Regions from separate parts of the Clostridium sp. CTA-17 genome, predicted to be linked through region 2. Evidence: a T-box and tRNA genes for the amino acid it is inferred to sense, from the RefSeq annotation. Region 2 holds a T-box; the other holds one or more tRNA genes.
What was found. A T-box is a leader RNA that pairs with one kind of tRNA and senses whether it is charged. The one in region 2 lies ahead of pheS (phenylalanine--tRNA ligase subunit alpha), so its partner is inferred to be a tRNA-Phe.
Positions count from the first base shown of each region.

Region 1 (16,434 bases), on a different contig from region 2:
TAACACTTCTACTTTCCTTACTTGGAATTCTACCTAATATGTTATTTAACTTATCACTTATATTTTTTATATCATTTTTTACTATTTTAGTTAGAATTAAATTAGCTACACCTTCTTTTTCTTTTATTAAGGCTGATAATATGTGTTCTGGTCTTGAAATACTATGACCATATTCATTAGCAATTTCAACACTTCTATCTAAAATCTTTTTGCATCTAGGTGTAAAAGGCACCTCATCTAAACTATAATTTACCTCTCCAATTCCAACATATAGCTTAATAAAACTAAGTACCTTTTCTTCAGTTACATTGCTCTCTTCCAAAATTTTAGAACATTGTCCATTTTCATTAATTAATCCTATTAATAAGTGCTCTGTTCCCATATAGCCATGTTTTAGCATTAAAGAACTTTCTTTTCCCTTATTGATTACTATTTTGGAATTTTCATTAAAATTATCAAGACGCATCTTTTACCTCCCAATACCCTATAATTATGTGTTTAAAGCATTTCTAATAATTTTGGCTCTTTCTATTTTTAAACTTTGTATATCTCTCCTTTTAATTAATGAGTTATTTATAATATCAGGTTGAATTTCAATCATAGCAGAATTTATTGATTTTAAAGTAAGATCTTCTATAATTCCTAACTCAACTCCTAATCTTACATAAGATAAATATTTTAAAGCTTCATCCCTATCTATTGAATAGGTATTTCTCAAAATTCCTAAGGCTCTTAAAATATCCTCTTTTAATTCAATATACTCATCCTCTGAAAGATTATCTCTTTGGTTTTTCTCTCTTAAAATTAATTTATTAGTAATAGATATAAGAGAATCTAAAATATCTTTTTCTGACATTCCTAAAGTCTCCATATTAGATACTTCATAAATATTGCCAATATCTTTATTTCCTGAATTGTATATACTCTTTAGAGTAATTCCTTCTTCCTTCAAAGATTTTTTTATTATTCTTATTAAATTCTTTGAACTTAAAAGTGGTAGGTGTATAAATACCTTTGCTCTTAAAGCTGCTCCTAAATTTTTTATATTTGATGTTAAGTATCCTAATTCAGAATCAAAGGAATAGTGTATTTTTTCTTCAATTAAGTCATCTAATTTATCTGCTTGAGAATACACTTCTCTTAAACTTAATCCACTATTTGTACATTCTATCCCAATATGCTCTTCTTCATTCAGTAATATATTAAATTCTCCATTTTTATTCATTATAAAAATAAGATTATCCTTATTTTCAAAGTATTTTATTAAACCAAAATTTTCTTTGTAGTAATCTATTATTTTTTCTTCACCGTCTTTTAATTTAACTACATAACATTTATCCAAAATATCAATCTCTTTCAAGCGTCCTAAAACCATACTTAAAAGATCATTAAATTCCTCTTCATTTAATAGCTTAGTGAATTTAATTCCTTTTATGTTTCTTAAGATTTTAACTTTTGATGCAATTACTATGCTATTATCTAAGGGGCTAATCCATTGAACCACTATTACTATCCTCCCTTATACTCTCTTTTAAATCATGTATTTTTTTCTTAGTAATAATAGCTTCTTCATATTCCTCTTTTAGTATATTAATTTTTAATTTTTCTTGTAAATTTAAGATTTCTAATTTCTTTAAGTCCTTTTTTATTGTTTTAGGTTGTTTCCCTCTATGATTTATCTCTGCTTCTTCTAAATTTAATAAAAATATTATTCTATTTTTAAATACTTCATAGCATTTTTCACACCCTAGGAAATTATCCTCTTCAAAATCAGAAAATCTTGTTCCACAATTTTTACATACTAAAGCTTTATCCTTAACCCTCTCTTCAATGCACTCTATATAAGTATTTAAATCTAATAAAAAATCTTCTAAATTTATCTCCTCATCTTCTAGTGCAAGGCTCATTATTTCAATTGCACATTTATCACAAAGCATTAAGCTTTCTTTTTTCCCCTTAGTACTTTTTAATAATTGTATTGTTGCATTATTTTTATTACAACTCTCACAAAGCAAAATTTTCAACTCCCATAAATTACTTAAGCAATACCATAAGCAAAGCCTTAAAAATATCTGCCCTTGTTTCATTTATATTCTTAGAACTCTGAAGGGTTCTATCATTTATTGCAACCTTAGTAAGATTTGCTGCTTTCTCATCTATGATATTATGTTCAAGTAAATTATCTACAATGGCAGCTGCATTATGGTATGTAATCCCTGTACCTATCTCATCATAAATTAAATCTCTTCTATCAGCATGAACTTCATGAATTACTTTTTTTATTACAATGTATCCACCACCACCTCTTCTACTTTCAATTAAATATCCTTTTTCATAGGTAAATCTAGTTGTTAAAACATAATTTATCTGTGATGGTGCACACTTAAACTTATCAGCTAACTCATTTCTTCTTATTATTAAATTGTTATCTTCTGTTTGGTCTAATAAATCCTTTAGAAAATATTCTATTGAATCTGACAATTTAGCCATATATATCACTCCTCAAAATTTGACCTTTACTGACCTTAATACACAATATATATTAATACATTTGACATACTTAATCAATGTAATACACTTATTCATCTATTATTTTTATTTAAATCTCCTTAAATAAATTCAATTCAAATAAATTATTCTTATATTTTATGTTTATTTATATTATATGTGTCAATAATATAAATAATTTTTATAGGAGGATTTTTAATGAATATTTATTGGTTAGGTCATTCTTGTTTTTTAATAAAAACTAATCTTGGAAAACGTATATTAATGGACCCATTTGATATAGATATAGGATATATTCCCTATAAAGGTGATGTGGACTTAGTTACTATAAGTCATATGCACTTCGATCATAATTGTACAAAATACATTAATGATGAAGCAAAAGTATTAACAGACTTAGTTGATTATCAAAATACCTTTTGCAAAGTTAAATCATATTTATCTTTTCATGATGATTGCTTTGGATTAAAACGTGATAAAAACTTCATATTTAAAATTCTTTGTGATGACATAACACTTTGTCATTTAGGAGATTTAGGACATATACTTTCTTCTAAAGTTATAAAACAACTAGGACATATAGATATATTATTTGTTCCTGTAGGAGAACATTTAACTATTTCTGTAGAAAATCTGAAAAAGGTAATCCTAGATATAAATCCTGGTTACGTTATTCCAATGCATTATAAAACTGCAAAATTAAGTTTCTATTTAAATACTGTAGATAAATTTCTAATGGAAATGAAAGGTTTTAAAATAACTCATGATCAGGTTTTATCAGTAAATTCTGAATCACTTCCTGAAAATACTACAATAAAAATATTAGAGCTAACTTCCGAAGATATGATATAAAAGACTATATGCAAACTCCATTACTTAGGAATTTGATATAGTCTTTTTCTTAATGAAAGTCTTCTAAATCAACCTCTATAATTTCTTTTCCATGATTAGGTAGGTATTTATTTATAACAGGGATTACTACATCTAAATGTTGAGTAAAATCTACTATAATGTCTCCTTCTTTGGCCATTGATATTGCCTTTTTGATAGCTTCTTCTTCATCTATTATTGATAATACTTCTACTGATTTATTTTCAATTTCATTTATCCCACTTTTTATTAAATTAGTTATTTCTAGTTCCTCTCTTCCCCTTCTATCAAAGGTTTCTTTTATTATAATAGTATCTGAATTTTCACCTGCTATTCTTCCTAATTCTTTTATGTATTCATCAAGTCTATCCCCAGGTGATGAAACTATAGAAATTATCTTATTTCTTTTGATCTTATTAGCTAGGTAAAATAATTCCTCAAAGGCTTCTGGATTATGACCATAGTCCAATATAATCTTAAAATTTTCAAGTTCAATTATGTTTTGTCTTCCAATATTGTTATAGACATCACACTCTATATTTTTTAAGGAATCCACTACTTCCTTTAAATTTTTATGTACTTCATATATAGCAGCTATAGATACCAAAATATTATTTATATTAGTTTTTGAATTACCATCATGAGTAAACTTAAAATCTTTTATATTAGAAATTATATTTTTATCTTTACCATCGAAAAATATTACATTTTTATCCTCTACAAACCAAGCTTCCTTACCATTTTTCATGTGTTTTTCAATATATTCATTCTTTTTAGAATTAAATAAAACTAAATTTTCTTTTGTCTGTAGAACTTCATATAGCTTTGGTTCTGCCTTTATTATTACTTTTCCTTCCGGTAAAACCTCTCTAGTTGTAATTAGTTTTATATCTAATAAATCATTAATATCTTTTATACCATCTACCCCTATGTGGTCCTCTGCTAAGGATGTTATTATGGCAACCTTAGAATTCTTAAATCCTAATCCCTTTCTTAAAATACCGCCTCTAGCAGTCTCTAAAACCCCAATTTCAACCTGTGGATTTGTAAGAACCTTTTTAGCACTATAAAATCCTGTAGTATCTCCCTTTTTTACAAACTCATTATTTATAATTATTCCACCAGTCATAGCCAATCCAGAGAAATACCCTAAATTCTCAAAACCTTTGTATATTAATCTTGAAGTAGATGTTTTTCCATTAGTTCCTGTTATGGACACTATAGGAATAACTCCATTATTTATTAAATCCAGATTATAATTTTTATTTTCATAATCCTCTTTACTTATTCTCTTAGAATTCACTCCATATCCTACTATTATCTCATCATCCTCTTTAAAGAAGTCTATTTTTTTCTTAGAACACTCTTCTAATAAGTTATATTCCCAAATACGTTGCTTTTTAGCTACAGCTTCATTTAATAATTTATCTGCACTTACTCCCTCTATTAAGCTTTCAATTATAAATAAAGCTAATTCCTTATTAGAGTAAGTTAACCACGCACATCCTCCAAACTCATTATATATAGCCTCTTTTAAGGTACCTTCAATATTCATCTTTCTGCATATGAACTCATAATCACTTATTAACCAATATAATCTTTTTCTTTCAGATTCCTCTATGTCTATAAATATAAGATTTTCTTCTCCCTTTATATTTCTCCCCTCTAGAACTCTTAAATCCTTTAGTTTCAAATCACTCACCCTTCCTACCATTTTTTATATTATATTTTTCCAACACTCTCCTACATTTATTCAAAATTTACTTTAAAATAAAAAAAGCAGCCTAAAGCTGCAAAAAAAAGATCATCCGAAGATGATCTTTAATAATATTATTCTTGAACTGGTGCACCTACTGGACAAACATTAGCGCAGTTTCCGCAATCGATACAAGTATCTGCATCTATAACGAATTGAGTATCTCCTTGTGATATTGCATCTACAGGACACTCAGCAGCGCATGCTCCACAGCTTACACATGTGTCTAATATTTTGTATGCCATAATAAAACACCTCCTAAAATGTTGGTATAAAAATACCATATTTATATTATCATATTTTTGCTAATTTTTAAAGTATTTAATATCTCTTTTAAGCATATTTAGCCTATTCTAGTAAAATTAGAATTAACATGCTAAAGAATACCCCTATACCGTATTAAAAATTTAATTTTAATTATCTTTTATTAGATTTTTAATTAATGCTTTATCCGCTTCATCAGTAATTTCTAATCTAATGTTTGTATCCTCTACTTCACCTTCATAACTACCTGAGATTAATTTTACATCATACATTTTAAAATCCTGTATAATCTCTTCATTTTTTCTTGGTAATTTAACTCTTACTAATTCCTTTAATACGTTGTTACCTACTACTTCACCTTTTCCAAGTTCAGTCTCAACTACAGATCCTACTCTAGGAAGTTCTTTTCTTATTTCTTCATATGTGCTTTGCTCATAATTTAAACAACACATAAGTCTTCCACATATTCCTGATATCTTAGTTGGATTTAGTGATAAACTTTGTTCCTTAGCCATTTTTATTGAAACTGAAGCAAAGTCTCCTAAGAATGTAGAGCAACAAAGAGGTCTTCCACATGGTCCAAGTCCACCTATCATTTTAGCCTCATCTCTAACCCCTATTTGTCTAAGCTCTATTCTTGTCTTAAATATAGTTGCTAAATCTTTTACTAATTCTCTAAAGTCAACTCTACCCTCTGCAGTAAAGTAGAATATAACCTTATTATTATCAAATGTATATTCTACATCTATTAGTTTCATTACTAAATTATGTTCTTCTATCTTCTTTAAGCATATTTCAAAAGCCTCTGTTTCTTTAGCTTTATTCTCCTTATGCTTATTTATATCTTCCTCTGTAGCTAATCTTAATACAGATTTTAATGGTGCAACGATATCCTCTTCACTAATTTTTCTTATACCAATTACACATTCTCCAAATTCAATACCTCTAGCAGTTTCAACAATTACGTTTTGACCCTTCTTTATCTCTATACCATTAGGACCAAAGTAATATATTTTACCAGCTTTTTTAAATCTGACTCCTATTACTTCTATCATTTTTATTCCTCCAATATACTAATCAGCATACTATCTAAAGTTAGCCATAAATTAGTATTACTTTTTAAATTATTTCTGGCCTCATTAACTACTTTTATTATCCTATTTAATTTATTATAGGATAAATTACTAGCTATTTCTCTAATATCATCTATTTTATCTCCATTTATTATGGACAAGTTGTTTTCTATTTCCTTAAATATAATTGAGTCTCTGGCAAAAATAGTTATTGTCTCTAAGATTTCCTCTTCGTTACCCTTCATGCTATAAAATTTATCAGAATATTTTATAGGAACTTCTATTTTCCCATGCCCAATATCTTTTAACATCTCTATAACTGTATTTCTTATATCCTTAAAAATATCATCATTCATGAATTTATCAACTCTTCCTGGGATACCTTCACTAAAAGATATAAGAGTTCTATTTAATTCATCATCTATTCCATTATACTTTTTAGATATATATAAATTAATTTCCTCTTTACTAAGAGGTGCTAACCTATGTATTTGACATCTAGATCTTATAGTTTCTAATATAGAATCAATATTACTACTTAAAATTATTATAAAAATACCTGTAAGAGGTTCTTCTATGGTCTTTAATAAAGCATTTTGTGCTGCAACTGTAAGCTTTTCTCCATTATGAATTATTATAACCTTTCTATCACATTCATAAGGTTTTTTATTTGCCTCAGCTATAATATTTCTTACTAAATCAACACCAAAAGAGGCCTTTTCAGATTTATAATGAACAATATCTACATGTTCTCTCTGTGATGGTATTCCTAAAATCTTATAAGCAAATTCATCTGCTAAAAGACTTTTTCCTATTCCATCCTCACCAATAATTAAATGAGCATGGGAAAGTGCATTTTTACTTACACTTTTACTAAATCTATCTCTAACTTTATTGTGACCTATCATTTATGCACTTTCCTTTCTATTTTAAATCTTTATAAATTTATCTACATCAACAACAAATATTGTAGCTCCTCCAACCTGCACTTCCATAGGATATGGTATATACACTCCACCTGGTTCTGAAACACTTGCAGATGAACTTACAACGCCTTTTCTTGTTTGGCATATATCTTTTATTATACTTATAACATCATCAACCTTTTCTTTTTGAACCCCAGCTAAAAGTGTAGTATTTCCTGATTTTAAAAATCCACCTGTTGTAGCTAATTTAGTTACACTATAACCTTTCTCATTTAACGCATCAACTAAATCTAAAGCATCATCATCTTGAACTATAGATATTACTAATTTCATAACACGTCCTCCTCACATCTCTACCCTAAAATTCAAATTTATGTTTTAAATAATTATATCATTATTTACAACCCTTAACCAAACCTTATTATTGCTTTAATTTCATAAGTTATATAATTTACTTTTTATTTAAAATTAATATTTTTAATAGCTAAATTATTTTATGCTCTTTATGCCAAAACCAGCTAAAATAACTCCTACTATAGTAAGAACTTTATGTACTCCATATGTATCTATATCAGAAACCGCTAAGTATATTCCTACTAATATTATTAGAAATCCAATAAAAGTTAACTTTAATGCATTTTTCATATTATTTTCCCCCAGATTATTTAGAAGTTTTTCTTATTACATCATATATTTCACTTATACATTCTTCTAAATTGTAATTGTTATATTTCTTAATTATATTGTTATTTAGTAATTTATCTTCACTAAAATCTTCATTATCTGCTAAAAATCTTCTGCACATCTCATTATAATTAGGACTTTTCTGTTCTCTCTCTCTTTTTAATGCTCTTTCAAGTCTAACTCCATCATCTAAGTCTATGTAAAGTGGTACTAATTTCTCATCTCCAAAATATTTTCTAAACTCAGAATAAGCCTCTAAAGTTACAATAACTATATAATTATTTTCTTCTAAGTTTATTTGGCCATCATCTACAGTTAGGTAATACCATTTTCCATGAACAGTATCATAAACTCTACATTCTATTATCTTACCTTCTCTATTAAAATCATCTAGCTTTTCTTTATCTATAAAGAAATATTCCACTCCATCTGTTTCATTATTTCTTTTAGGTCTAGTTGTATATGTAACTATAGTTTTTAAATTTAAATCTTCAACCTTATTTATCTCTTTTAAAATAGTATCCTTACCAGAACCACTTTTCCCCATTATGCAAAATATTTTACCCATAACTACTCCAATCTATATAAACACGTTTTTTTCTCTAAAAATATATTAAATAAATTCTATAAAACTCCCTAAAAAGTCTTATGTAATAATTTTAATACAAGGATTATTATATCAAATAATCTTCTAATCGTTTATTTAATAAATTAAAAAGGTTGTACCAAAATCTTATAAATAAAAAATACTTATTATATTCTTTATTTAACTCCCAACTTCGATACAACCTAACTAATATATTCTTTAAGTATTTACTTATTCTTTATTACCTTAACTTTTTTATCCTTTATCCCTATTAAATCTACTTTATTTTTCATATACTCATTAAGTAATTTAATATGTCTTTCTTCTATTATTTCACCCATTATTAACATAGGGACTCCTGGTGGATACGGAACTATACTCTCTGCCACTATTTTACCTACAGCATCATTTATATTAATTCTTTCATACTCTAACTCCAAAACTTCAAAAGGTTCTAATTTTTTCTCTGGTAAATCTGTTAAATAAAAATCTATTTCTTCATCTTTAAGACAATTTATATCACAATATTTTAAAGCATCTTTTAAAATTTTAAAATCTTCTTCAGTATTAAATGGTGACGGTATTAAAACAACATTTTTATTATCACTCATTTCACACTGTATATTTTTACTTCTTAAATAATCTAATAGTTTATTACCATTTAAGTTTTCCCTTAAGTTTAGTACTATTCTACTATTATCTATCTTAATATCATTTATCTTAATATTTTTTTCTAACCCATTAATTAAAAATTCCTTATCTAATATTTTAAAATATGATAAGTCCTTAATATGATTTTTAAAATCCTCTATGATCTTAAATAAGTTATTATATGCCTCTTCACCATGTTCTTCTAAAAAGTTTCTTGAATAATCTAAACTCATCATAAACATATATGAAGGGCTAGTACTCATAAAAATATTTTTATAAAATTCTATTTCCTCAATAAAATCTTCATTGTTAACATGCATCCAAGCAGTCTGTGTTAAACTTGGTAAAGTTTTATGAGCACTCATTACAACTATATCAGTTTTTAATTCTTGTACACTTTCAGGCAATAACTTGTTAAATCCAAAATGTGCTCCATGAGCTGAATCTATTCCCACTTTTAAATTTGCCTCTCTAGCTATTTTTATAGTCTCATCTATATTAACTCCTACGCCATAATAATTAGGGTAAGTTAATATTATTCCTTTTAAATCCTTATTTAAACTTATTTGCTCTTTTAAATGATTTAAATCAATTCCTACTGGTGCTTTTAGTTTTGAATGAAATATATTATTTATAAAAACTGGTTTTAATTTTCTCATTATTATTCCATTCATTATACTTTTGTGGCAGTTTCTTTCTACTAAAACTTTATCTCCTTCTTTAAACAAAGAAAATATCATTATTAAATTTCCACAAGTACTTCCATTAACTAAAAAATAACTCTTTTTACTTTTATATAACTTAGAAAGTTTATCCTCAGCTTCTTTAATTATTCCCTCTGGATGCTGCAAGTTATCTAATCCTTCAACTTCAGTTAAATCACCTTGTAAAAGTATTTCTTCAAATCCCTTAAAGCCTCGTCCATTCTTATGACCTGGCATAGAAAAAGGTACTATTTCTTCTCTTAAGTACATTGATATTCCATTAATTATAGGAATATTTCTCAAAGTTAACCACTCCTCTGTTATCCTAATTTTTTCTTATAAACTTCTTCTTTTAATCTATTTTTATAAAACTCATAGAATTCACTATTAATATCACAACTTATAGCTTTTTTCTCACATTCTGTGCATATTAATTTTCCTCTTATCATTATACCATGACCCTCTTTGCCACAAATTATACAAATTGACTTATTCATAGATAACACTCCTTAAATCTCTATTTTTCTATATTTTTTCCACATAATATTTTTCTATACATAATTCAGCAGGAAAAATATTTAAATAAATAAAAATTAATATTTTTTCTATTGTAGCACAAACTAATCTTATAAATATTTAGGAGGTTTTTTCAATGAGACAGGAAGTTATTTCTTATTTATCTACAGAAAAAGAAGATCTCTTTAATCTTTGTAAATTTTTGCATGATAATCCTGAAGATAGTTACAAAGAATATGACGCTTGCAAATATATATGTAATTTCCTAAGAGATAGAGATTTTGATGTAAGAGAAAAATTTTTAGATTTAGATACTGCTTTCTATGCTAAGAAAGGAAATGGATACCCTAAAATATGCTTTTTATGCGAATATGATGCTATTAAATCTAAGGGAGGACATATAACAGGTCATAATCTTCTTACTACTATATCAATTACAAGTGCCTTAGGATTAAGCAAGGTAATTGAGAAGTCTGGTGGAACAGTAATATTAATAGGATGTCCTGGAGAATATTTAGGTGGAACTAAGTCTACTTATGTTAGACAAGGTATTTTTGATGATATAGATGTAGTATTAACAGCTCACCCAGATATAGTAACCTCTGAAAGTGGTACTTCAAAGGCAATTATACCTCTAAAAGTAACTTTTAAAGGTCATGATGGATTAAGTTTCTTAGATTTTGATAGTTTTACATCTTTAGATGGTACTATGCTAACTTTTAATGTAATAAACGCTTTATCTAAGGGCTTCTGTAAGAAAGCTAACATACACACTATTTTATCTCAAGGAGGCGTTACACCTCTTCTAAGACCTGTTGAATCAGAAGGTAAATTATATATAAGAGCAGAAAGTACAAAAACTGCAAAATGTATAGAAAATAAAATAAGAAACCTTGTTGCTTGTATTTCTGACACAATGAACTTAGAAAGTTGTGTTGAACTTTATGAACCACCTAATGAAGAGCTTTTATCTAATCAAGTATTAAATAGATTATATAGTCATAATTTAAAAGAAAACGGAATAATAAACATAGGAAAACCAAGAGATATAGATGCTGGTCTTTCATTAGGAACTGTAAGTCACAAGGTACCTTGTATTCATCCTTATATAAACATAGTTGATAATGTAAATATTGATTATGGAACTAAAGAATTTGCAGATGCAACAATATCATCCTTTGCTCAAGAACAAGCACTTTCAGCTTCTTATGCCCTTATTTCAACAGCCTTAGATCTTATAGAAAGCGATTTTCTTCTTTCAGAGGTTAAAGAAACCTTCAATATGTCTAAGGAAAATTTATATTAAAAAAAGAGAGTCTTAAGACTCTCTTTTCTTAAATAGCTAAGTTTTTTTCTAATTTATCAACAAGTGTTTTACTTGGCTTAAAATAGAATTTATTATATCCATCACCATTTTTATATATACAACAATAATGACCTGTTCTATCTAATAAACTACACACATATTTCTTACAAGAAGAAGTTTTAAAATCCTTTGCTTCTTTAGAATAATCTTTACCTAAATAAACAATATTATTTAACTTTATGTTCTCTAAAGTTGATTGCTTATTAGCTTTCACCTTATGAATCATTAGTTGATTAGCTACTATGGAATATTTATAACTTGTCTTACATTTTCTATACTCTCTAAAGAATATAACTAATGTTAAAACTAGAAATATTGGATCTGTTATTGTCTCTGCATTAAAAGACTCAAATTTAATATTGCCAAAAAAATTAGATAGGCTTATAGCTAAACTCATGCAAACTATACTAATTACAATAGCTACATCCCTTCTTTTTTTGACAACTTCCTTATGCATAGTGCCCATTTAAAAATCCCCCGACTTTTAATATTATAAACAAATCACATTATACTAATTTTCAAAAATTAAATCTACCTAGATAAGTGTAAAATTTTATTGATTTTAATCTTAATTGCTCATATTTAAAGTTTATAGTAATTGTATTGCTTGTACCTCTTTATTTCTATTACTTTCTTTGTTATATCTAAGCTAATTATAAAAATTATCTTGATTTTATTTTAAATAACTTGTTTAATGATAATTGAAACAAAATATAACTTAATGCTTTGGGAGGGAGAAAATGATTCAGATATATAAATCTTTAAGTGAAAATGATGGGACTTTAAAGAAAATTGCTTCCCTTGAACCAGGTTGTTGGGTTAATATAATAGCACCTTCTCAGGAAGAATTACTTCTTATTTCTAAAAAAACAGGAGTTCCTTTAGAATTTTTAAGAGCACCTTTAGATGATGAAGAAACTTCTCGTATAGAAATTGAAGGAGATTTTATATTAATAATAGTCGATATTCCTTTTACAGAAATGGAGGATAACTCCTTAACATATGATACTTATCCATTAGCAATAATTCATACAAAAAATGAATTAATTACTGTATGCTTAAAAAATAGCAAGGTATTAACCGACTTCTCTTCAAACAAAGTTCGTAATTTTTACTCATTTAAAAAATCAAGATTTATTTTACAAATTCTAAACAGAGTTTCTACATATTATCTTTTATACTTAAGACAAATAGATAAAAAAAGTATTATGATAGAAAAGCGTCTTCATAAATCAATGAAAAACAGAGAGTTAGTACAATTGCACTCATTAAGTAAATCCTTAGTATATTTCTCAACATCCTTAAAATCTAATGAAATTACATTAGAAAAGATGTTAAAACTTGATGTTATTCAAAGATATGAAGAAGATAAAGATGTTTTAGAAGATGTAATAATAGAAAATAAACAGGCTATTGAGATGACTGATATTTATAGTAACATTCTAGGTAGTACCATGGACTTCTTTGCTTCTGTTATTTCTAATAACCTAAACATAGTGATGAAAGTCTTAGCTTCAGTTACAATCCTTATGTCTACCCTTACAGTTATCTCTGGTATATACGGAATGAACTTTGACTACTTGCCACTATTACACCATCCATATGGATTCCATATAATAATGACTTTATCTGTAATACTTTGTGGTGTAATAGCATTTATATTATATAAAAAAGATATGTTTTAAATTTATCTGTAACCATAAAAAGATTTTTGCATATAATTAACTAAAAGATTATTGAGAGCAATTTATGCTCTCTATTTTTTTAGGAGGTTTTATGGTGAAATTTCAAAAATTAAAAATTGGTGATACTATAGGTATTGTTTCCCCTGCCAGTGGAGATAGTGTTGATGTAATAAACTATAATATATCCTCATTTAAAAATCTTGGCTTTAAAATTAAAGAAGGAAAATATTTAAGAAGAAAAAATGATTATCTAGCTGCTTCTGACAAAGAAAGAGCTGAAGATTTAATGGAGATGTTTAAGAATAAGGAAGTTAAAGCAATAGTAGCTTATAGAGGTGGGTATGGATGTATAAGAATGTTACCCTATTTAGATATAGGAGTAATTAAAAAAAATCCTAAAATTTTATGTGGTTATAGCGATTTAACAGTTCTTTTAAATTACTTATCTCAAAAGACAGGCTTAATAACATTTCATGGACCTATGATAAATTCTAAAATTAGTTCAGATGAAATAACTAAAAATAGCTTTCTATCACTACTTACTGATGAAAGCAATTTAATTAACATATCTACAAAGGATTTTAAAGTGGAAAATAAGGAACTATTTAGAGGGATTCTTTGCGGTGGAAACCTAACTATGATATGCAGCACCTTAGGAACTCCTTATGAAATAAATACTAGAAATAAAATTCTCATGATTGAAGATGTAAATGAAGAGAATTATGCTATAGATAGATACTTAATGCAATTAAAACTTTCAGGTAAACTAGATTCTTGTAGAGCTTTTTTAATAGGACATTTCACACCGTATAATCCTAAAACAATAAATACTATACTTTCTATACTATTACCATATAAAAAACCAATTATATATAATATTCCTTTTGGTCATGACTATCCTAATATAACCTTACCAATAGGATCATCAATTCTTTTCGACGCAGCTAAAGATAAACTAATAATAAAATATTAAATATTTCTTATGGTTAATAGTGGAGTCAATATTCTAGCTAAGGATAAACTAATATCATAACCATCAATAAAACATGTAGATTGCACTAAGGCTATAAGAATTTATTAGCTACCACATAAAATGTACTTTTATTTATAATAAGGTTTAAGAAGAATAAAGGAGAGAGTTTCAGATACTGCATAACATTTACTTTTATTTATGCTAAATAAACTAAAAAAGACATATTAACATGTCCCTTTTAATGTTTAATGAAAAAAGTGGATTTATAAAATATAAATCCACTTAATTCTTAGTGTTTGGAATAAAATTTAGTGTGTATATGTAAATTTCTGCAAAGCAAAAACCTCAGTAAAGTTACTGAGGTTTTTTATGGAGGCGCCACCCGGATTTGAACCGGGGAATAAAGGTTTTGCAGACCTCTGCCTTACCACTTGGCTATAGCGCCACACTGGTGGCTCGAGCAGGAATCGAACCAGCGACACGAGGATTTTCAGTCCTCTGCTCTACCGACTGAGCTATCGAGCCTTACCACCAAAGAACATTTGCTCTTCACAAGTATTAATTATATAGATATATAGCTAATATGTCAATACATTTTTTAAAAATTTTATGATTTTTTTTATAAAAATATATTTATTAGATTAATATATAACAAAAAATACATTATAAAGCCACTAAAAAGCTCCTTTTATAAAAATAATATTAATTTAACTTAAAAATATTATTTTTATGTGATAAAGACTTCACTCATATTGAATTAATTAGTAAATTACTATATTTTAATTTTGAATTACTTTTCTACAATTTATTTTCATAATCTATTTTTATGATTTATTCTTATAACTTATTTTTCTATACCTTATTTTTTTATACATTACTTTTTATTAATTAAATTTATAACTATAATTTAATATTTTAACCACACTATATTGTATTCTTAAGAATAAAAAGTGTTCCTTAATTTTAAACTTTTTATTAGATAATTTCTTAAAATTTATCTACAAGTAAAACAAGAAAAAATTTATCAACAGAAACTTATACTATTTATAATAACGTAAATACTACTATAGTCCTAAAAAGTATTAAAGATAATAAAAAGAAAAAAACTATTAAAGCTGTTAAATTAATATTTGAAAATTAATTCAAATTATATATAGAAAGAATATAAATTCTAAAAGACAAATCTTTTTTTATTTAAATTTTTATTTAAAAATATAAGATTCTATTAATAAATATATTCTCTTATATTCTTATCTTATTTTTAATGTAATTATGATTTTAAACTTAATTTAAAACTCAAACCGCATAAACTTAACTTCACAATCTTAAGAGATAAATTTAAATATTACAAACCTTATTAAAAATAATCTAAACTCTAATATATAATTCAATTTGCTATAGGACAAGTATTACAACTCAAAAGTTATCCACAAATATATTTTATATTTTAATTCAATAAATTCTGTGGATAATTTTTAAAATAAAAATATCCACAGGAAAATCTAATTTTAAAAATTAAACCTTTCATGTGGATATTATAAAAATTACAAAATAAAAAAGCTTGAATTAAAATTCAAGCTTTATCTTACCTAGCGACCATCTACTCTCCCACACAGTCTCCCGTGCAGTACCATCGACCGTTAAAGGCTTAACCGTCGTGTTCGGAATGGGAACGGGTGTTACCCTTAAACGCATCATCACTAGATTTGGCTCCTCGAAGAGGACTCGAACCTCCAGCCTATCGGTTAACAGCCGAGTGCTCCACCATTGAGCTATCGAGGAATGCTGACCTGGCGACCACCTACTCTCCCACACAGTCTCCCGTGCAGTACCATCGGCTTCTAAAGGCTTAACCGTCGTGTTCGGAATGGG
Region 1 is NZ_BAAABF010000014.1:20,225-36,658, forward strand. It holds gene ACYUCG_RS14605 (ATP-dependent Clp protease ATP-binding subunit) at 1-466, opposite strand, end outside; gene ACYUCG_RS14610 (protein arginine kinase) at 491-1,504, opposite strand; gene ACYUCG_RS14615 (hypothetical protein) at 1,488-2,015, opposite strand; gene ACYUCG_RS14620 (CtsR family transcriptional regulator) at 2,035-2,490, opposite strand; gene ACYUCG_RS14625 (MBL fold metallo-hydrolase) at 2,707-3,360, shown strand; gene ACYUCG_RS14630 (Mur ligase family protein) at 3,410-5,092, opposite strand; gene ACYUCG_RS14635 (DUF362 domain-containing protein) at 5,209-5,379, opposite strand; gene ACYUCG_RS14640 (PSP1 domain-containing protein) at 5,548-6,453, opposite strand; gene ACYUCG_RS14645 (DNA polymerase III subunit delta') at 6,456-7,379, opposite strand; gene ACYUCG_RS14650 (cyclic-di-AMP receptor) at 7,401-7,730, opposite strand; gene ACYUCG_RS14655 (hypothetical protein) at 7,887-8,042, opposite strand; gene ACYUCG_RS14660 (guanylate kinase) at 8,059-8,649, opposite strand; gene ACYUCG_RS14665 (aminotransferase class I/II-fold pyridoxal phosphate-dependent enzyme) at 8,895-10,325, opposite strand; gene ACYUCG_RS14670 (sigma factor G inhibitor Gin) at 10,343-10,519, opposite strand; gene ACYUCG_RS14675 (M20 family metallopeptidase) at 10,675-11,844, shown strand; gene ACYUCG_RS14680 (hypothetical protein) at 11,873-12,370, opposite strand; gene ACYUCG_RS14685 (magnesium transporter CorA family protein) at 12,645-13,589, shown strand; gene ACYUCG_RS14690 (S66 peptidase family protein) at 13,681-14,562, shown strand; tRNA gene ACYUCG_RS14695 (tRNA-Cys) at 14,933-15,007, opposite strand; tRNA gene ACYUCG_RS14700 (tRNA-Phe) at 15,012-15,087, opposite strand; rRNA gene rrf (5S ribosomal RNA) at 16,150-16,267, opposite strand; tRNA gene ACYUCG_RS14710 (tRNA-Asn) at 16,270-16,344, opposite strand; rRNA gene rrf (5S ribosomal RNA) at 16,351-16,434, opposite strand, start outside.
Region 1: it encodes a tRNA-Phe, which carries the amino acid that the T-box ahead of pheS (phenylalanine--tRNA ligase subunit alpha) is inferred to sense. The anticodon was not compared.

Region 2 (16,434 bases):
TACCCGCTCCATATATGGCGCTATAGCCAAGTGGTAAGGCAGAGGTCTGCAAAACCTTTATTCCCCGGTTCAAATCCGGGTGGCGCCTCCATAAAAAAACATCTATAAGATTTCTTATAGATGTTTTTTTATGCTCTTTTAAAATAGTGTTAATTTATTAATATATAACTAGGAATTAATATTATTTAAAAGAGAGCATTTTTAAATTAAGGATTTTATTAATTTTTCACCGAAATTAGAGAAATTTGTTTCTTTAAATACCTTTCTTAATGTAATATTGTAAAGTTCTTCATTATCAACAGAAGAATCTTTTATGAAAAGTTTGATTACTTGAGTATCTCTATATTTAAACCAAGTTAAAACGGCAATTATATCTTTATTTATAGGCTTTTCAGAAATCTTAAGGGAATTATCTTCTTTATATATAATTAAATCTTTATGAGATACTGAATAAAATTCATTTGAAGGACAAGTGTATTGAATTAACTTTACATTATCAATAGCTATTAACAAATCTAATTTTTTTTTATCTCCAAAATCATTAGTAACTTCTTTTTGGAGTTTGACAACTTTTTTCATAATAAAAATACCCCCTATAAACAAAATTATAAATTGATAGTAAAGGTTTACAAATGACGAAATAAAGTATCAATAAAGTGCATTCAAAAGCATATAATATATTAAATTACGACTTACAATATAATATGTTTTATTTTATAAGAAAAGTACATTAATATTTTGAGAATTTAATATTAGTATAAATAATCATTTTAATATTAAGATAATTGATTTGTAAATATGTTGAAAATTAGGATACATAATGTATTAATTATATTTTAAATAGATATAATATATAAATAAACTTAATAGGAGGAGTAAGAATGTTTTTAGCTATTATAATTGGTTTATCTTTATGTTTAACGTATTTAATTTTAAAGAATAATAAAGAAAGTAATAAAAATAAATTAAACATAAATAGGGGATGGAAGGTAACTCCATATTTAAGTTTAAGAATAAGTTCCTTTGAAAGTAGAATTGATTTAGAAAAGATGAGGTTAAAGGAATTAATCAAGAATACTGTAAGATTAATAGATGAAAAAGTTACTTTTATAGATTGTAATAGTGAAGGATTTTATATAAAAAGTAAAAATGAATTAATATATATAAAATTTTTAGTAGGGGATAAAAAGGTAGAAAAAAATAAAGGTAGTGTTTCTTTTAAAAATAATGAGATAATAAAGTTAGAATTATATAATACAATAAGAAGTACTATTGGGAAATATATATGGTTTTGGGAAGAGGAATTTATAAGCCCACTGGAAAGTGCATTTAATATAAAATTTTCAAGTGGACATATAATTATGAAAATTAGCAAAGAAGATAAAATAATTTTTAATAAAGATGAGGAAAATAATACATTAAAAAATGAATCTTAAGTTTAAAGAAAAATTAATTAGATTTTTAGGATAGATGTAAAGGAAACTTTATATTTATCCTTTTTATGTGTAAAATTAAAGTAGAATAGTTAAAAATATAGCTAGTTTAATTTATATTAATTTAAAGCCTAATTAAAAGTGAAAATATGAGAGGAGTATTAAGATGAAAATAAAGGATATAAAAAAATTAACTGATTGCAAGTTTTTAAACTTATATAAATTAGATATTGAGAATAAGGTTGGAAATTCTAAAGAATATTTTATAGCAAGTAGAAGAACAGAAAAAGATTTAAGCTGCGTTGTGAATAAACATGATAAGGCAGATGGAGTTATGATAATTCCAATAACAGAAAATGATGAGTTTGTTTTGTTAAAGCAATTTAGACCTGCTATAAATGATTATATATATGAATTCCCAGCTGGACTTATAGACAATGGAGAAGATGCAATAAAGGCTGCTACAAGAGAGCTTTTTGAAGAAACTGGACTTTTAGCTAGTGAAAGTGAATATTTAATAAAGCCTAGCTATACTTCAGTAGGTATGTCTGATGAGTCTGTTGCTGTGGTTAAGATGAAGGTTTATGGAAATATTTCAACAGAAAATTTAGAAGAAAATGAAGAGATAGAAGTTATTAAAGTGCCTAGAAAAGAGGCTAAAAATTTTGTTGAAGAAAATAATGTATCAATAAAAACTGCATTGGTTTTAAGGTTTATGTAGATTATAAGTAAATTAAAGGAGCTTTATGAAACTTCAAGATAAAATTTATAAATGTGTTAAGAGTTTTTCTTAATATTGTTTATAAACTTTATTAGTGAGTTATTTTCATAATGCTCCTTTTAAAATATATTATTATACTAAAATTTCTTTTGGTTCTTTAGCTAAATTATCAACTACACCCTCTGGAATTTCTCCTTTGTGAAGTTTTAAGGCATTTAATGCAGCTCCCTTAATTGGTGGAAGTATAGGTGCTGTTAAATTAAATGCAGTATAATTATCTTGAAGATAATTTCTTAATGGGTCCAAGATAAATTCTTTTGAGTTGAATACACTACCAGAGTAAGAGATGTTTAATACTCCTGTAAATTCAAGTTGATTAGTTAATCCATTTACCATTAGAAGACATTCTTTAGCAGCTTGTCTATATATATCCAAAGCATATTTATCTCCTTTAAGAGCAGCTTTGTAAACTAACATTGCAAGATTAGCAACTTTAGTTCTATCTTGTTTATATTCATCCTTTATAAGGAATATTAAATCAAAATCATTTTCTAGTTTTAATTCATTTTTAAATATATCATAAAGGGCAGTTCTTTCTAATCTATGATCAGATTGTTTTCCAAAGATTTCAACACCTTTTTTAGCAATCCAATATCCAGATCCTTCATCACCACATATATATCCCCATCCGCTAGTCCTTGCTGTTTTTAAATCATTAGTTATACCAGATGCAATAGCTCCTGTTCCTAGAATTATACATATTCCAGGTTTACCAGCCAATGAACCAGCTAAGGCAACTTCTACATCGTTTCCACAAGAAAATTTATTTTCTCCTAAGATTTCAGCTATTATAGAATTCATTTTTAATTTTTCACTTTCATTTTCACCATAAGCAGGTAAACCTAAAAATGAGTAACTAAGATCATCTCTGCATATATTAATTTCACTACAAATCTTATCAATACCTTCTTGAATACCTTTTCTAAAACCATCAAATCCTACTTGATGTATATGACATGTACCACTAGTATGAGTTGACAAAACCTCTCCTAAGTGGTTTATAAGCATAAATGATGTTTTTGTTCCACCTGCATCAATACCTAAATAAAACATACTTTTCCCCCTCTTAATACATAGTTGTAATTACCACTTAAATTTATTTTACTATATTACTAATTGTATAATCAATGGGAATGGAAAAGTATGAATTGAATTAAAGAATAATTCAGTAAATATTAAATTTATCCACTTATTATTTGAAAAAGATATATTTAAGTTGTAACAGTAAATGTGATAAATATAAAAAATAATATTTATATGCTATTTTATCAACATTTATTACTATATTGAGTAAAATATAGTGATTGTTAAATAGTTAATATACTACCTCTATCTATTAATTTACCATTAGAAAGATAAATTGGTTCAACATCATATTTTAATAAAAAGTTTTTAATATCATTTCCATAGGAATGATTTTCTAAGTTGCCAAAGAAAGCCATTTGATTTTTTGAAATTAATCCGCAGCTTCCACCTATAAAGCCATAATCCAAACCAGGAAGAGAAATATCACCACTAGGAATTAATAATATATCAAAACCATAAGGTTTTAAGGCTTTATAAATTCCTTTATCAGAAGTTATTAAAGCTTTTTCAGAAACTATAGCAATAGAACACTTAGAATAGCCTTGCTTTATGTTTATTAAATTTTTTCCCTTTACTGATTCAATTAGCTTAGGATCAGTAAATTTTAGATTATGTATAAAATCATTTTTTAAGTTTACAGCATTTAAAATTACATTTCCAGGATACTTATCTTCTAAGTTATAAGAACTTTTTATAATATTTAAATCCTTTGGTATAGAGTTAAATAATTCTTCAGATGAATCTTTAGCTAATAAAAGAGTGTTTTCATTAAGTATATTTATTTGTATATCTGGATGACCATCTATAGCATCATATAGTCTAGGATGTTTTGGCACTTTAATTATATTAATATTTAAATCATTTAGTTTTTTTTCTTCTAATTCTGAAATTCTATAATCAACAAAACAAGTTCTCATAATAATCTCCTCATTCAAAATTTTATAATTTCATTTTACTAAAAAAATAAAGAAATTGTCGATTAATGAATTTATATTTTTGAATATTAGATATGAATTAATACATACTAAAAGTAGAGAAAGGAGTGAGAAAAATGCTTCTAATGACATTATGTTGTGAGGACGAAAAAAATTTAATAGAGGACATACAGAGTATAAAAAGTGTTTTAAAGAGCAAAGGAATTATAATTGGTGTGTCAGAAAGTATCTCATGTGGAACTCACTTCGTTAAAATATACTATGGAAATAGTGACTTTGATGAAAAGATAAGAGAGACCATAATGTTATATATAAGTAATGTTATCTATAATGTTATAATAGAACACTATAGGGAAAAAGAAATGCTTCATTACATGAATGAAAATTATTTCTTTTTAAAACATGATGAAATATTAGAAATAGATTTAGCTATAAATAAAATATTAAAAGGAGAACAAAAGATTTGTTCTGATAAAGATTTTTATTGTTTAAATAAGGTCAATGATATTATAGAGAATATAAAAGAATTTATATTAGAAAATGATTATATAAACATAGAAGGATTTATAACATTTAGAATGAAACCTTTATTAAAGGCTATAGAATGTATTATAGATAAAGTAGTAGAAGATTATATGATTGAAAAAGAATATAATGAATTTATAAAACTATTAAAATATTTTGTAGATATACAAGATTGTAAATTAGAAGAAGTAAATATAATAGTTCAAAGAAATGGATCATATGAGGTTAAAGATTCTAAAGGACTTGATATCTTTAAAGAGTTTTTTAATGAGATTACAGATATTGCTGAAGAGGGAATAATAAATATAGAAGATATTATTATTAGTGGTTTAATAACTAATGCACCAAAAAAAATAAAAATATATAATGAAGAACATTGTATTAATAAAGAATTTATTCAAACCATAAAAAGTGTTTTTTGTGAAAGAGTAGAAACACATAAAAGTTACAATGATATTCTAAAAAAATAAATTTTTAAAATTATAAAATTCTAAGATTATGAGTTTTAAAGATATAAAACTATTATTTTATTTAAAAGAAATTGATGAATTGTGTTGACAATAAAAAAGAATAATGATAAGATAACTGATGTCAAGAAGAAACAGCCGTTTCTCACCTTACAGCTATTAATGCTAGTTTGGTCATGAATTTTATTACATTTGATTTTGGTAATAGAGGACGGCTTAAAACCGTCCTTTTTTATTTATATATTTGTGTTGGCTAAATTCTATCGGAGGTGAACAAGATTAGTAAAAATTTTGCAATCAATCAAGAAATAAGAGAAAAAGAGGTTAGATTAATTTCTAGCACAGGAGAGCAACTTGGTGTTGTATCTGGAAGAGATGCACAGAGAATGGCAGATGAGGCTGAGTTAGACTTAGTTATGATTTCGCCAAATGCTAAACCACCAGTTTGCAAAATAATGGATTACGGTAAATTTATTTACGAGCAATCTAAAAAAGAAAAAGAAGCAAAAAAGAAGCAAAAGGTTATCAGTGTTAAGGAGATAAGAGTTAGCCCAACTATAGAAAAGCATGACTTAGAAATAAAAGCTAAGAATGCTAAAAAATTCTTAGAAGCTGGAGATAAAGTCAAGATAACTGTAAGATTTAGAGGAAGAGAAGCTGAGCATTCACATGTTGGTGTTAAGATATTAGATAGTTTCTTAGCTCAATTAGAAGAAGTATGTTCAGTAGAAAAACCTGCTAAATTAGAAGGTAGAAACATGATAATGATTTTAGCTCCTAAAAAAGCGTAACTTGAGAGGAGGATACTTACAATGCCAAAAATGAAAACTCATAGAGGTGCAGCAAAAAGATTCAAAAAAACAGGAACTGGAAAGTTAAAGAGAGCTCACGCTTTCACTAGCCATATCTTAACAAAGAAAAGTGCTAAGAGAAAAAGAAATTTAAGAAAAACTGGTTATGTTTCAACTGCACAAGAAAAAGCAATGAAGAAATTATTACCATATCTATAAGATAAAACACGGAGTAGGAGGTCTAGAAAATGGCAAGAGTTAAGAGAGCGGTAAATGCTCGTAAAAATCATAAAAAAGTTTTAAAACTTGCAAAAGGATACTATGGTGGAAAAAGCAAGTTATTCAAAACTGCTAACGAATCAGTAATAAGAGCATTAAGAAATGCTTACGTTGGAAGAAGATTAAAGAAGAGAGACTACAGAAGATTATGGATAGCTAGAATAAACGCAGCTACAAGAATGAACGGTCTTTCATATTCAAGATTCATGAACGGAATGAAATTAGCTGGTGTTGATATAAACAGAAAAATGCTTTCAGAGATAGCTATAAATGATCCAAAAGCATTTGCTGATTTAGTTGAATTAGCTAAAAAGCACTTAAACGCTTAATATCAGATGCGAGTTTATCTCGCATTTTTTTTATATACTATTTATATTTTATAAGTTTAATTTTATTCAGACGTTTATCTGAATAAAATTAAACTTATTTGCAATTACAATTAAATAAAATTACTTTTAAATTCTAAAAATAAGACAACTTTACATATATAAATTAAAAATAAGATATAATAAAATTAAAGGAAAAATATAATATTAGTTTAAGTTGGGGGTTTAATTATGTACATTAAACTGACAAAAAAGATAAAATTTAGTGCCGTTCAAATTTTAGCTTTAGGTTTTTCTATGGTTATTTTATTAGGTGCTATAATATTAAGTCTTCCAATATCATCTAAAAGTGGTGAGTTTACTCCTTTTTTAGATAGTTTATTTACTTCAACTTCAGCTGTATGTGTTACTGGACTTATAACATTAAATACAGCGGCACATTGGAACTATTTTGGGAAAACTGTCATAATAATCTTAATACAAATAGGTGGATTGGGATTCATGTCCTTTACAACTTTATTTGCCTTAATGGTTAAGAAAAAAATAACCTTAAGAGAAAGACTTCTTATACAAGAAGCTATGAATACCTTTGGAATACAGGGGTTAGTTAGAATGATTAGATATATCTTAGCATTTACATTTTCAGTAGAAATGTTAGGTGCTCTATTATTATCTACTCAATTTATACCTAAGTTTGGATTCTTAAAAGGTATATACTATAGTATTTGGCATTCTATATCAGCTTTTTGTAATGCAGGGTTTGATTTATTTGGAGATAATTTAGTTGGCTATGCTAACAATAAAACCGTAATATTAACAATTGCAGCCTTAATAGTAATTGGTGGTTTAGGATTTACTGTTTGGTCAGAATTATATAATTATAAGGGATATAAGAAATTATCTTTACATTCTAAAGTTGTAATAATGATAACAGCTATCCTTTTAATTGGGGGAGCTATTCTTATGTTTATATTTGAATATAATAATCCTAATACTCTTAAATATATGAGTTTTGGAGACAAATTAACTAATGCATTCTTTGCTTCAGCAACCACAAGGACTGCTGGATTTAACTCTGTTTCTACTGCTGATATGACTTTAGCTGGGAAATTCTTAACTATACTATTAATGTTTGTAGGTGGATCACCAGGGTCAACAGCAGGGGGAATTAAAACTGCTACCTTTGGTATAGTAGTACTTACTCTAATTTCTATAATAAGAGGAAGAGAAGATACTGAAGTATTTAAGAAGAGAATTTCAAAAGAATTAGTGTATAAGGCTTTTGCTGTTTTATTTATAGGTTTTGGTATAGTGGTACTTGGAACATTAATTTTAGCAGTAACAGAACCAGGATTTTCATTAGAATATATTCTATATGAAGTTACATCAGCTTTTGCTACAGTTGGATTAACACTTGGATTAACTCCATATCTTTCAGCAATAGGAAAAATAATAATAATAATAACTATGTATTTAGGAAGAGTGGGTCCTATGACTGTTGTTCTAGCTTTAGCTAATAGAAAGAAACCAAGTGCATACAAATACCCAGAAGATAAAATATTAATAGGATAAATAAGTTAGGAGTGTAAGGCTTATGTCAAGTAAACAATTCGTTATTATAGGATTAGGAAGATTTGGATCATCAGTAGCTAAAACTTTATATGCTTTAGGTCATGATGTTTTAGCAATTGATTCTAATGAGGATTTAGTTCAAGAAATATCAGATAGTGTAACTCATGCAGTTCAAATGGATGCAACAGATGAAAATGCTTTAAGAACTTTAGGATTAAGAAATTTTGATGTGGCTGTAGTTACAATAGGAGCTAACATACAAGCAAGTGTTATGGCAACATTACTTGTAAAAGATATGGGAATAAAATATATAATAGCTAAGGGAAATAGTGATTTACATGCTAAAGTTTTATATAAGATAGGAGCAGACAGAGTAATCTTACCTGAGAAGGATATGGGAGTTAGAGTAGCTCATAACTTAGTTTCTTCAAGTATCTTAGATTATATAGAATTATCACCAGATTATTCTATAATTGAGATAGAAAGTCCAAAAGAGTGGTATGGAAAGTCTATGAAAGAATTAAGCTTAAGAAGTAAATACGGAATAAACGTAATGGCTATTAAGAGAAACAATGAAGTTAATATATCTCCAGATGCAGATGATGTTATTAATAAAGATGACATAGTAGTTGCTATAGGTTCTGCAGAGGATTTAACAAAATTAGAAGGAAAGATATTTAGACATTAATATCTTCTAGAAAGGATTATTTGCTTTGTTAGAAATCGAAAGTAAAAATAATAACTTATTTAAAGAGATAAAAAAGTTAAAAGAAAAAAAGCATAGAATAAAGAGTAATAAATATCTTATTGAAGGTTTAAGATTTGTAGAGGAAGCTATAAAAAGTAAGGTATCAATAGATTCAATAATTTTTACAGAAAGTTTTAAGGAGAAAAATCCTGAATTATTCTTAAAAATTAATGAAAATATAAAGCTTATACAAATGAATGAAGCTCTTTTAAAACAACTTTGTTCAACGGAAAATCCACAAGGAATTGTTGGAGTTATAAATATGCAAAACAAGGAATTAAAAAGTGGAGAGTTAGTTGTTTTAGTAGATAAGGTTCAAGATCCAGGAAATATGGGAACAATAATAAGAACAGCTCATGCAGCGGGTGCAGCAGGAATAGTAATGACTAAAGGTACTGTTGACATATATAATGATAAGACTCTAAGATCAACAATGGGTTCAATATTTTATATTCCAATTGTTGAGGATGATTCTTTAGATTTTGTAAAATCATTAAAGAAGGAAGGGTATAAACTTGTAGTAAGTTCTCTTCAGGGAAAAAATAATTTCTTTGAAGAAAATCTTCAAGGGAAAGTTATGATAGCTGTTGGCAATGAAGGAAATGGTGTCAGTGATGAAGTATATGATATTGCGGACATAAAAGTTAAAATTCCTATGCCTGGTGAAGCTGAATCATTAAATGTAGCTGTAGCTACCTCTATAATGATATATGAAAAGATAAGACAATCATTTAAATAAATCAAGAGGCTTTATAAAAGAGATTTTTAATAAAACTTACAAATATATTCTAAGAATTACTAGAGATTCTTTAATACTATTTGTAAGTTTTATTATTAACTTTTTATATAATCTCTTGATTTTTTTATAAGTAAAATTCTATTAAATATGAAAAAATAATAAATGCCTTGATTATAAATACTATTATATGTATAATATACTTTGAATTGAATAGATAAAAACATTGATAGAGAGAGTAGATATAGCAATTTCTTATCAGGGAAAAAGTGCCATGGACTGAAAGCATTTTTAGAAAACTATATTGAAGTTCACTCTGGAGTTCTAACTGTGAAATATAAAGTAGTAGTTAGCGGCATAGTCGTTATTTGAAATTAAGTGAGTACTAAGTTTATTTTAGTGCTAATTAGGGTGGTACCACGGATATGAATACCCCGTCCCTTGTTTTTGAGGGATGGGGTTTATTTTATTTTAATAGAAATGTGTCAATAATGAAAATATACCATTAAAATTAAATCTAAGATTAAATAATGACTAAAAAATAGATATTAGGGTTCTAAGAGCTTTAAGATAAAATCTAATATATTAATTATATATCAGGAAAGGAGAATGAAAATGCAAGATAAGTTAAATCAAATTAAAGAATTAGCTTTAGTAGAAATTAAAGAAGCTAAAGATAGTACTACTATTGATACAATAAGAGTTAAATATCTTGGTAAAAAGGGAGAGCTTACAACTATATTAAGAGGAATGGGGTCTCTATCTAAAGAGGAGAGACCAATAGTTGGTAAGCTAGCTAATGAGGTAAGAGAGGTTTTAGAAGCTGAATTAGAGGCTATAACAAAGGCTGTTAAAGAAGCTGAAAAACAAGAAAAGCTTAAAAATGAAGTAATAGATATTTCAATGCCTGGTAAAAAACAAACAATAGGAAAGAAACATCCATTAGAGCAAACTTTAGATGAGATGAAAAAAATATTTGTTTCAATGGGATTTGCTATAGAAGATGGTCCAGAGGTTGAGAAAGATTATTATAACTTTGAAGCCTTAAACATTCCTAAGAATCATCCAGCTAGAAGTGAGCAAGATACATTCTACATAAATGATAATGTAGTTTTAAGAACTCAAACTTCTCCAGTTCAAGCTAGAGTAATGGAAAAACAACAACCACCAATAAAAATGATCTCACCTGGTAAGGTATTTAGATCAGATGCTGTTGATGCTACACATTCACCAATATTCTACCAAATGGAAGGTCTTGTTATAGATAAGGATATAACTTTTGCAGATCTTAAGGGAACTTTAGAATTATTTGCTAAAAAAATGTTTGGTGATAAAGTAAAAACTAAGTTTAGACCACATCATTTCCCATTCACTGAGCCATCAGCTGAAATGGATGCTACATGCTTTGTATGTAACGGAAAAGGATGTAAAGTATGTAAGGGAGAAGGTTGGATAGAAATACTAGGTTGTGGTATGGTTCACCCTCAAGTTTTAAGAAACTGTGGAATAGACCCAGAAGTTTATAGTGGATTTGCTTTCGGATTTGGTGTAGACAGAATGGTTATGCTTAAGTATGGAATAGATGACATAAGATTATTATACGAAAGTGATATGAGATTCTTAAATCAATTCTAGTTTTAAAATAGGAGGTAAAAAAGATGAAAGTACCATTTAATTGGCTTAAAGATTACGTTGATATAGATATGACAGCAGAAGAGTTAGGCGATGCTTTAACTTTATCAGGATCAAAAGTAGAAGAGGTCGTAACTGCTGGTGCAGAAATAGAAAATATAGTTACTTGTCAAATAGATAAAATAGAACAACATCCTGATGCTGAAAAGCTTAAAATTTGTCAAGTAAACATAGGATCAGAAATGATTCAAATAGTAACAGCTGCAGATAATATGAAAGAACATGATAAGGTTCCAGTAGCTTTACATGGTGCAATATTAGCTGATGGAAGCAAAATCAAAAAAGGTAAATTAAGAGGAGAAGTTTCAAACGGAATGTTCTGTTCAGAAGAAGAATTAGGAATTGCTGACGGAAAAGAAGTTATTGGACTTATGATTTTACCAGAGAATGCTCCAATTGGTGTTTGTATAAAAGAATATTTAGGTCTTAATAAACAAGTTTTAGATTTTGAAATAACTTCAAATAGACCTGATTGTTTAAGTGTTGTTGGTATGGCTAGAGAAACAGCAGCTACAACAAGAAAAACTTACAGAATGCCAAGTACTAAGTTTGAAGTTAAATGTGATAAAAACATAAATGATGAAATAAAAGTTTCAGTTAATGATAAGCTTTGTAATAGATATATGGCTAGAGGAGTTAAAAATGTAAAGGTAGCTCCATCACCAACTTGGATGCAAGAAAGATTATTAGATGCTGGGGTTAGACCTATAAATAACATAGTTGATATTACTAACTTTGTTATGTTAGAGCTTGGTCAACCAATGCATGCCTTTGATAGAAGAGAATTAAAATCTTCTAACATAGTAGTTGAGAGAGCTAAAGATGGAGATAAATTTGTAACTTTAGATGAAATAGAAAGAGAATTAAATTCAGATGTTCTTTGCATAAAAGATGGAGAAGAGATAGTTGCGTTAGCTGGTATAATGGGTGGATTAAACTCAGGTGTTAAAGATGACACAACAGAGATTGTATTTGAATCAGCTAACTTTGATGGAACTAATATAAGAGTTAATTCTAAGAATTTAGGATTAAGAACTGAAAGTTCATCAAGATTTGAAAAAGACATAGATCCAAACTTAGCAGCTTTAGCTTTAGATAGAGCATGTGCTTTAGTTGAAGAACTAGGCTGTGGAGAGATTATGGAAGGCACTATAGATGTCTACAATAATGTTAAAGAAGAAAAGACTTTAGAAGTAAGTGTTCGCTGGATAAACAAATTCTTAGGAACTTCATTAGAAGCAGAAGAAATGAAGAGATGTTTAGATAGCTTAGATTTAAAAACTACTATAAATGGAGATACATTAGAAATATTAGTACCTACATTTAGAATAGATGTTGATATAAGAGAAGATGTAGCAGAAGAAGTTGCAAGAATCTATGGATATAATAATATTCCAGCTACTTTAATATCAACTAGTACAGAAAAAGAAGCTAAGGACAAGAAACAATTATTAGATGAAAAAGTTATAGATACAATGTTAGCATCAGGCTTAAATCAATCTATAAGTTACTCATTTGTAAGTCCAAAGGTATTCGATAAAATATGTGTACCAGAAGATAGCAGCCTTAGAAATGTTGTTAAAATAAAGAATCCACTAGGAGAAGATTATAGTGTTATGAGAACATCAACACTTCCTTCAATGATGGAATCTTTAGCTAGAAACTATTCAAGAAGCAATGAGATAGTTAGATTATTTGAAATAGGTAAAACTTATATTCCAAATTCAGATGAAAATGAATTACCAACTGAAAGAAATATATTAACAATTGGTATTTATGGACAATGTGATTACTTTGATTTAAAAGGAATAGTTGAAAACTTATTAGATTCATTAGGTCTTAAGAGCGCATCATTCAAGAGAATGAGTGAAAACCCAAGTTATCATCCAGGAAAAACTGCTGAGTTAATATTAGGTAGAACTTCACTAGGTGTTTTAGGAGAAATTCACCCAGACGTTAATGAAAACTACGGAGTAGATGTTCCTTGCTATGTTGCTGAATTAGATTTAGATGCTATGTATAACTTCTCAAAAACAGAGAAAGCTTACAAACCATTACCTAAGTATCCAGCAATAACAAGAGATATAGCTTTACTTGTTGATGATGCAGTTCTAGTTCAAGAAATAGAAGATGCAATAAGAAAAGCTGGTGGTCAAGTAGTTGAAAAAGTTGAATTATTTGACGTTTATAAAGGTGCTCAAATACCAGAAGGTAAGAAGAGTATTGCATATGCTATAGCTTACAGAGATCCAAGCAAAACTTTAAAAGATAAAGATATAAATAAAGTTCATGATAAGATATTAAGAGCTTTAGAATATAAGCTAGGAGCTCAATTAAGAGAGCAATAATAGTTTTAAATATGTTATGTATATGTTAAAATGTACATAACATATTTTTTATTATGGAAGTAAGAGGTGTTTAAGAAAGTATGGCGACTGTTACGGTAACAATAAATGGAGTTGAATATAATTTAAAAGGCCATGAAGACGGAGAATATTTAAAAAAAGTAGCTGAATACGTAGAAGAAAAAACACAAGAGATGGCAACAAAAAATAATAAATTAAGTGCACTTGGAGTTTTATCTTTATCTGCATTAAATATAGCTGATGAGTTATTTAAAGGAAACGATGAATATAATCAACTTATAGATTATTATGAAAAAATAAAATCTGAATTAGAAAAGTCCAAAAAAGAAATAGAAGATCTTAAAGAACTAGAAGGAGAAAGTGTTTCTTTAAAGGAAAAACTAGATAAGATTACTTCAGAGAAAGAAGCCTTAGAAAAGAATTTCAATGAATTAAAAGATAAAAAAGAAGAGATTGAGAAAAGCAGAGAAGAACTTAATAATAAATTTAATAAGCTAAATAATGAAAATTCTAATTTAAAAGAAGAGCTTAAGAATACAAATAGTAGAATGAATAATTCTAATCAAGAAATAGCTAATTTAAAGAAAGAAATTGAAAAATTAAAAAGTGAAAATAATAGTTTAAAATCAGCTAAGGATAAAAACTTATATGAAGTTGAAAAATTAAGTAAAGAACTTAAAGAGGTTAAATCAAATAATGCTGAGTTAAACAAAACTATAGAAGTCTCAAGAAGTAAAGAGAAAAACTTAAGTAATGAGATTAATAATTTAAAAAGCAAAAATAATCATGTGGAAAAAGAGCTTAGAGATCTTAAGGAAAAAAATAATAGCTTAAGCAGTATAGTTACTGAAGCTAAGAAAAACTTAGAACTATTAAATAAAGAGATTAATAGCTTAAAGGAAAGAAATAAGACTCAAAGAGAAGAAAATGAAAAATTAACTTTAGAAGGAGAAAATCTAAAGATTAATTGCAAAGAAATAGAAGAAAAACTTGAAGGTTTAAATAAAGAAAATGGACAACTTAAGGAAACTTCAGAGCTTTTAAATAAAGAAAAAATTTGGATCAAAGATCAAAATAGTGGTTTAAAGAAGCAAATTTTAGAGTTAGAAGAAAATCTTCAATTAGCTTTAGAGGAAAAAGATGCTTTAGGTAAGAAGATTTCAGAGGATATGGAAATTGAAATGAAAGCCTTAAAGGAAGAAGCTGAAGAAGTTAAGGCTGAAATGGAAATTTTAGAAGAGGAAGCTAAAAAGTTAAAAAGAGAAAAAGAACTTTTAATGGAGAACAATAAAGAGTTAAGACGTAACTGGCAAACAGCTAAGTATAAACTTTTAGATTTAGAGCAAAAATATCTAGATTCTCAAGTTAAGCTTGCTACTTCAAAAAAATCAAATAATGTTCTTTTAAAGAAAAAATAAAAAGTGTATTTAGAGACTGTAAGGAGATTTATGTGAAAATAAATTTCCTTATAGTCTTTTTTGTTTTTTAAGAAATATTCAGTGTAACTAGTATCTAAAACTCAGTTAATTTTAAGTTCTGGTCAATATTAATTTAAAACTTAGTTCTTAAAATAAACTTTTTATTTACTACACTGGATATTGAAAAGATAAACATTAATTAAAAGCTAGTTTTATTTTAACTGATTAAATAAAGTAGTTAGTGAGATATTACAAGCAAGGGATTAACTTTCTATTCTTAAAATAACAAGGAGTTAATTTTGTCTCTTCTAAGAATTTAGAAAGCTTCTCAAAATTTCTACCTACATGCTCTATTTTATGAGAATCTGAGCCAAGGGTTATATACTTACCTCCAAGTTTTCTATAGTATGAATAGATTTCTACCATGTTTTTAAAGGAAGTTTCATCATCTAAACGAGTAGTATTAAGTTCAAGAACTTTATTTTTAGCTATTAGTGTTTTAAAAATAGCTTGGAATTTAAGTTTAAAATCCTTAAGAGTCATTTCCTTATCATCATAAGCGCTGTATCTACAAGGATAATCTATATGTCCTAAGGTATCAAAAATATCATAAAATTCTATGCATTTAAGCATATTATCAAGATATTCACCATAAACAACTTCTTTAGGTCTTGTATCTTGTTTTAGAAATCTAGAAAGAGTAACATCATTTATAGAATGAATAGAACCTATTATCATATCAAATTTATCTTTGTATTTTTCATAAAAGGCAAAGTTTTCATCTACATTGTTCATTGCAAGTCCAAGTTCTACACCTTGTTGCATATTTTCTCCTCTATATTTACTGTATTCCTTTAAATAACCTTCAATATCAAGTTCAGCAAATTGAGGATGAGTTTTTAAATTATAATCTAAATGCTCTGTAGTTATTATTCCTAGATTATTTTTTTTAGCCCTCTCTAATATATCCTTAATTTTTAATTCAGAGTCAGCTGAAAATTCTGTATGTATGTGACAATCATAAAGCATTTTGTAACCTCCGCATAAATATTAGTATAATTTAATTTTATCATAACTTAGAAAAATATTAAGGGTACTAAATAGCTTTAGATTTATTTAGTTATTATTTTAAAGTATATCAATACAAATTTTTATTTTATAAAGTGCTTGAATTAAAAGACAAATAATGAAATGTAGAATTGTATTGTGTAATTGTGTATAATACAAAGTATTGAGTAAATTAACTAAGGAAAGACCTAGTTGAATTTTAGGAGAGATG
Region 2 is NZ_BAAABF010000003.1:263,953-280,386, reverse strand. It holds tRNA gene ACYUCG_RS07865 (tRNA-Gly) at 1-11, shown strand, start outside; tRNA gene ACYUCG_RS07860 (tRNA-Cys) at 17-91, shown strand; gene ACYUCG_RS07855 (hypothetical protein) at 202-579, opposite strand; gene ACYUCG_RS07850 (hypothetical protein) at 882-1,436, shown strand; gene ACYUCG_RS07845 (NUDIX hydrolase) at 1,600-2,154, shown strand; gene ACYUCG_RS07840 (N-acetylglucosamine kinase) at 2,287-3,267, opposite strand; gene ACYUCG_RS07835 (DUF6873 family GME fold protein) at 3,522-4,217, opposite strand; gene ytxC (putative sporulation protein YtxC) at 4,352-5,230, shown strand; ribosomal protein L20 leader region at 5,348-5,467, shown strand; gene infC (translation initiation factor IF-3) at 5,497-6,018, shown strand; gene rpmI (50S ribosomal protein L35) at 6,040-6,237, shown strand; gene rplT (50S ribosomal protein L20) at 6,267-6,626, shown strand; gene ACYUCG_RS07810 (TrkH family potassium uptake protein) at 6,855-8,195, shown strand; gene ACYUCG_RS07805 (potassium channel family protein) at 8,218-8,883, shown strand; gene ACYUCG_RS07800 (TrmH family RNA methyltransferase) at 8,909-9,682, shown strand; T-box leader at 9,897-10,124, shown strand; gene pheS (phenylalanine--tRNA ligase subunit alpha) at 10,295-11,314, shown strand; gene pheT (phenylalanine--tRNA ligase subunit beta) at 11,338-13,719, shown strand; gene zapA (cell division protein ZapA) at 13,800-15,155, shown strand; gene ACYUCG_RS07780 (histidinol phosphate phosphatase) at 15,405-16,184, opposite strand.